DNA from 2 places in the Solibacillus sp. R5-41 genome. Region 1 is predicted to be linked to the other one. Evidence: predicted binding sites of a transcription regulator. Region 1 holds the regulator's gene; the other holds the start of a gene.

Region 1 (3,430 bases):
AACATTTTATTAAGTTAGTTTCAATATGATGAGTCATCAGGAGAACCTATCTCCTTAGTAAAAGCATAATTTCAGACGTGACACAAAAATTGTGAAACTACTAGCTATCATTGTGCAAGGTTTACGCCATATCCATGCAAAAAATGCCAGTTAAGATAATTTCCAGATGTTTAGCTAAAAATCCGCTAAAAAAAAGACTTGAAGAGCAAGTGTTTACTCTTCAAGTCTGTCGATATGTTCAATATAACGTCGATGGACGGTCGCCTTGCTCACCTGATAGCCAAGTCCCGTTAACATATTGGCGATTTCTAAAAATGTTAACCCTTTTTGACGTAAATTCACAATTTCTTCGATTGGCACTTCTTTACGCTCTCTACCTTCTTGATTGCCTCTGTTTTTTAAGTTTTTTTCCGGCTTATACCCATTCTCAACAGCTCGGCGCATGCCACGGCGAATTTTAGCGTTATGCATACGGCGCTGGTATTCTTCAACAACTGCCAAAATTTCCAGTAGCATCGTATCCATTTCATTTAACGCTAATGGACCTGCATCATTTAACGAATAAACAGTTGCCTCCTGTTTTTGAATAAGGTGTAGAACCGCCATTCGCGCATTCCCACGCCCTAAACGTGTCTCATCTTGAACAAATAACGCTTTAATGTCGTACGCTTTCATATAATCAAGCATGTCGAGCAAGCCATCTCGGTCGACCTCATACCCGCTCTGTTGATCGCTGAACACTTGAAGGTCTACAAATTCATGTGACAATGCATACCGAGTCAGTTCTTCTTGCTGTCGTTTTAAAGATGTTTCTTGTGTAGATTTGTCGGTACTCACACGACAATAAATGACTGCTTTATTTTGATTCATTATTTTCACTCGCTACTTTAATAATATGTATTTCTGGTGATTCAGATAGCCCTACGATATATTTAGAGTTTTTTACGATGGGCACCAAAAGAAGTTGCCCACTAACAATTTTTTCATCGCGTAACGCATTTTCCTTTTTTACCGCAACAATCCACTCATGCTCTGTCATTTTACCACTATATTGCCCTGCTAACGACCATAAAGTATCCCCTTGTTCGATTGTAATGTGTTCGTATGCAGTAATGTGTTCATCTTTTACAAAAATAAATGCAATAAGAATAATTGAAAATAAGAAAAACATTGATACAAAGCTATTTAACTTCATTTTACCCAAAATAATTCGCCCCTTTTAGAATATACGTTCGGAATACATGTTCTATATATTAATGCGAACGTACGTTTTTGTCAACCTCTTTTAGAACCTATGTTTGCATTCTTGTTCGCATACTGGTATACTTAATTTAATAAATCTACTTATATAAGAGGTGAGAGCGTTGACAAAAATTTCAAAACGACAAGAAGCCATTTTAGCTTTTATAAAAGATGAAGTTCGTACAAAAGGCTATCCACCATCTGTCCGAGAAATCGGTGAAGCTGTTGGTTTAGCTTCAAGTTCAACTGTCCATGGGCATCTAGCTCGTTTAGAAAGTAAAGGACTTATTCGTCGTGACCCGACAAAACCGCGTGCCATTGAAATTCTTGAACAAGGAGACTCCACAATACCAAAACAAGGCGTCATTCATGTTCCACTAATCGGAAAAGTGACTGCTGGCCTCCCTATTTCTGCTATTGAAGATATTCAGGAATACTTCCCGCTACCCGATACATACGGTTCTTCTGAGGATGAATTATTCATGCTTGAAATTATGGGAGAATCTATGATTGAAGCTGGTATTTTAAATGGTGATTACGTGATTGTTAAAAAGAGTTCTACAGCAAGTAACGGTGAAATCGTTGTGGCTATGACGGAAGATGATGAAGCAACGGTTAAGCGCTTCTATAAAGAAAAAACATATTTCCGTTTACAGCCTGAAAATAGTTCAATGGAGCCAATTATCGTCAACCAAGTAACGATTCTTGGAAAAGTCGTTGGATTATACCGCAACGTGCATTAAAACATAAAAGCAGCAAAACGTATCGTAACGTTTTGCTGCTTTTTCTTTTATTTCTTTGTAGAAGCATCTATAAAACTTTTAAATAGTTTGTCAGATGGTGCATCATTTTCAAGCCCTTCTGGATGCCACTGGACACCGATACAATACGGATGCGTTGGATGCTCAATCCCTTCAATGACACCGTCTTTTGCACGGGCATTGATAATAAATCCATCCGCCACTGCATCAATAGCCTGATGGTGGAATGAATTCGTTAAAATCGTGGCCGCCCCAACAATTTGTTGCAGCTTTGATGGCTCGAGCTCCACTGTATGCGTAACTTCATGGCGCAGCGAAACTTGTGTATGTTTCAATACGTTTTCCACTTGTGTATCAATATCTTGATATAATGTCCCACCAAATGCCACGTTCATCACTTGCTCACCACGACAAATGCCTAAAATCGGTATTTCCCGTTCAAATGCGCGTTTCATAATAAGCATGTCACTTTTATCCCGTTCATCAATGACGACACCGAGCTTAAAATGGGGTTCTTGCCCAAATATTAAAGGATTCACATCATAACCACCAATTGATACAACACCGTCCACGATATCAAGTACTTGCTCGATATTTTCTTCGTTAATAACCGGCAAACAAATGGGCGTGCCACCTGCTTTTTTAATTGCATTAATGTATGTATTATTAATCTCTTTTTTACCTTCAACAGGATGCATCGTTAAGCCAATAACAGGTTTCATAATTGTCCTCCCAAAAATGTGATAATCGTAGCATACCACTAATTATCAGATTTGTGTGAACATTTAAATATTACCCCATCAAAATAATGATCCATACCACTGTAAAATCGGTTCGCCGTAAAAATAGACAATGATTGCAGCGAGTGCGATGGAAGGTCCAAATGGGACAGGTGTCTTTCTGCCCTTTTTACGGATTTTTAAGATGATGATACCCACCACCATGCCGATCATCGCCGCTAAAAAGAGCGTCAATAGCGTCTGTACCGTACCAAGGACAAGGCCGATGACGAAAAACAATTTAATGTCTCCCCCGCCCATGCCTCCTTTTGACACGACTGCAATTAATAATAAAATACCAAACCCAATTATTGCCCCTATTAAACTATCCCACCATGGTTCGAGTGGTGAAAATACGCGCGCAGTGATTAATAATGGAAGGAAAAATAATAATACTTTATCCGGAATGATCATATACGCAATATCAGAAACAGTAATAATCATAAGTAACGAAATAAATAATAGTGCCACGGCTAACTCTGACTGCCAACCAATTATCCAATACGAAAAGGCAAATAAACTAGCTGTTAAAAGCTCTGTTATCATATAAATTGGCGAATAACGCACACCACAGCCCCGACATTTCCCGCGCAATAATACAAACGAAAAAACAGGAATGAGGTCGATTATTGTTAGTTGACGTTGGCA
Region 2 (3,430 bases), 910 kb from region 1:
AATGACCGTCCCAATACCAATCGGACCGCCCAAAAGGAAGCCTAGCACCGCAACGATGATTTCGATCGTCGTACGTGCCCGTTTAACAGACCAACTCAACTTATTAACAATGAGCAGCATTAACGTATCACGCGGTCCTACACCTAGATTTGCGACAATATACATGCCACAGCCAAAGCCTAGCAATAGTAAGCCTAGTATAAAGGCGAGTGTTTGTTCCACAAGACCATTCGGATTTGGCAATAGAAAATTAAATATATCAATAAAAATACCGGCTAAAAACATATCTATATACGTTCCGGCACGAGGTAGTCGCTTTGTAAATAGGGCATCAATCACTAAAATTAACAAGCCCAATAAAATGGACCATGCACCAATTGTTAAACCTAGGTTTTTCGCAAGACCTATATGCAACACGTCCCACGAGCCCACGCCAAGCGCCTGTCCCTTTACTGTCAGTGCCACGCCTAATGAAAGTATGATAATTCCTGTAATAAAAAACAAGCAGCGCCAAAAAAATTCTTGCTTTATCTTCATAAAAAAATCCCTCTATATTCCATCTTAGTTGTCATAATCTAACTACCATTATAACGACAACAAGCAAAAAAGAGGGATAACTGTTAATTCAAAAAACTTAAAGGGAAACAACATACAGACAAAACGTTTATAATAGACTATTTTTCATACGTATAACTTAATTCATCCAAGCTGTTATCGACGTTTACGATTAAATTATGCTCATTAAAAAACCATTCATCGGATTTTTCAATATAAAAATGAACATCCTCTACTACGACGTTAACGCCCATTTCATGCGGTTGCTCGCGGTTCATCCCTAATGAAAAGCCTTCATGAAAAGGAGAAGAACCCCCGTACCGTGCATAAAAGCGAATAAAGTCGCCATTTTCAATTTCCATTTCATTGCGGAACCATTCAATCGCTTCATTTGATAATCTAATTTCCATAAGCTCACCTCAACATCAATTATGCAATACATGTCTCATCTCAAATCATACAAGTTGATGATGAGAATTACCACAAAAATAGATTTTTTCATTCTTTAAATGAAAAAAAACTCCCTCTAAGTCAGAGAGAGTTTCACTATTCAACTAGAAGGGGCTAAATCCATTTCACTTTTGGTTCCGTCCCGTTCTTTATACGCTTTATATTTTCACGGTGACGGTAAAAAATAAATGTTGCTAAAAAGGCGATCAAAATAATGAGCGCAAAATCTCCTGTCACAACCCAATAAACTGAACTATAAATTAATGCGACAACCGCTGCAATCATAGAAGTTAAACTGACCATTTTCGTCATTTTTAATGAGAGGAAAAATGTAAAGAATAGCACGATAAAAAGTGGCCAAGAATAACCAAGAATGACACCGGCACTTGTTGCTACGGCTTTCCCACCGCGGAAACCTGCAAAAACAGGGAACATATGGCCAACAACTGCCACAACGCCTAAAATAAGCGGATGAATTGTCGAATCCGAAAAGAATGGCAACGCTAATAATAATACAGCAGCGGTCCCCTTAAAGACGTCGATAAATGTAACAACAATTCCTGGTTTTTTACCTAGCACACGAAATGTATTTGTCGCGCCTAAATTACCGCTACCATGCTGGCGAATATCCGTATTATAAAATAGTTTTCCGATCCAAAGCCCTGAAGGAATCGAACCGATTACATAAGCACAAAGGAGAATTAATCCATTAATCATAAGTTGTGCTCCTTTCAATTTTCGAAATTAATAGTTGGTACTAATACTATGTGATGATTATTTTACACCGTTTTAGAAAGGAAGGAAAGAAGAATTATTTTTTACTCTTTAAAAAAAAAAAACAGGAAAATAGTTACATTGTAAAGAATCAATCACAGGATGAACTTTTAATGCGCATTCGTTGATGGTACAATTAATCTTTGCAAAGCTGATTATTTCGGATTCACTAATTGACAGTGGGTGCGATAGTATGTACGATTAACAATGTAAATAGAACGTTCGTTTGTGTTTTGGAGGGGATTTCATTTTGGTTAAAAACCAACCGGGCATCGCATACAATGATGATGCCATTCAAGTATTAGAAGGTTTAGAAGCCGTTCGTAAAAGACCAGGTATGTATATTGGTTCCACTGATAGCCGAGGTCTTCATCATTTAGTGTTTGAAATTGTGGACAATGCGGTTGATGAAGCACTTGCTGGTTTTGGGAATCATATTACTGTAAAGATTCATGAGGATAATAGTATATCTGTACGTGACTTTGGTCGAGGTATGCCTACAGGGATGCATAAAATGGGCAAACCGACGCCTGAAATTATTTTTACCGTGCTTCATGCAGGGGGAAAATTCGGACAAGGTGGCTACAAAACAAGTGGTGGCTTACACGGGGTTGGTTCCTCTGTTGTAAACGCGTTATCGACTTTTTTAGAAGTTACCATTCATCGTGACGGTGAAATTTTCCGTCAACGTTTTGAGAATGGCGGAAAGCCTGTTACGTCACTTGATACAATAGGCAAAACGAAGGAAATGGGTACACTCGTCCATTTCTTGCCGGATGAAACGATTTTCTCAGCAACGAAGTATAACTACGATACGTTAGCTGAGCGCTTAAGAGAATCTGCCTTTTTATTAAAGGGTTTAAAAATTGAACTAATTGACGAACGCGGAGAAGGAAAGCATGAAGTATTCCACTATGAAAATGGAATTGAAGCGTTTGTAACCTATTTGAATGAGGAAAAAGATGTTCTTCACCCAGTTAAATATGTAGAGGGGCTCATTTCTGAAATTGAAGTAGAATTTGCTTTCCAATTTAATGATGGCTATTCAGAAACCATTTTATCGTTCGTAAATAATGTACGTACGAAAGATGGAGGCACACATGAAACAGGCGCAAAAGCTGCATTAACACGTGTATTTAATGAATATGCCCGTAAAATTGGTTTATTAAAGGAAAAGGATAAAAACCTCGAGGGCGCTGATATTCGAGAAGGCTTAACAGGTATTGTTTCTGTTCGAATACCTGAGCAACTCCTGCAATTTGAAGGCCAAACAAAAGGCAAGCTTGGTACAAGTGAAGCACGCTCTGCTGTCGATACCGTCGTGTTTGAAAAATTACTTTATGTATTAGAAGAAAATGCTGAGCTTTCGGCATCGTTAGTACGTAAGGCGATTCGTGCTCAGCAAGTTCGTGAAGCCGCACGTAAGGCTAGAGATGATGCACGGAACGGCAAAAAGAAAAAATCGAGCACGCTGCTATCAGGGAAGCTTACACCAGCTCAATCAAAAAATGCGGCACGAAATGAATTATACCTAGTAGAGGGTGATTCAGCAGGTGGTTCAGCGAAACAAGGACGCGACCGCACATTCCAAGCGATTTTACCATTGCGTGGAAAAGTTATTAATACCGAAAAAGCCAAGCTGCAAGATATT

What was found. Region 1 encodes LexA, which represses DNA repair genes until DNA is damaged. Its sites were predicted from a motif close to CGAACATATGTTCG; they were not measured.
Region 2: parE (DNA topoisomerase IV subunit B) is a predicted target of LexA. The motif match lies at 1,995-2,008, and genes of this name have one in related genera.

What each region holds. Positions count from the first base shown of each region.
Region 1 covers NZ_CP024123.1:2,945,056-2,948,485, forward strand. Annotated here, with positions in the region: gene CSE16_RS14560 (YneB family resolvase-like protein) at 214-870, opposite strand; gene CSE16_RS14565 (cell division suppressor protein YneA) at 857-1,195, opposite strand; gene lexA (transcriptional repressor LexA) at 1,365-1,985, shown strand; gene CSE16_RS14575 (gamma-glutamyl-gamma-aminobutyrate hydrolase family protein) at 2,033-2,725, opposite strand; gene CSE16_RS14580 (prepilin peptidase) at 2,804-3,430, opposite strand, start outside.
Region 2 covers NZ_CP024123.1:2,030,556-2,033,985, reverse strand. Annotated here, with positions in the region: gene CSE16_RS09745 (YczE/YyaS/YitT family protein) at 1-531, opposite strand, end outside; gene CSE16_RS09740 (HesB/YadR/YfhF family protein) at 675-965, opposite strand; gene plsY (glycerol-3-phosphate 1-O-acyltransferase PlsY) at 1,120-1,722, opposite strand; gene parE (DNA topoisomerase IV subunit B) at 2,030-3,430, shown strand, end outside.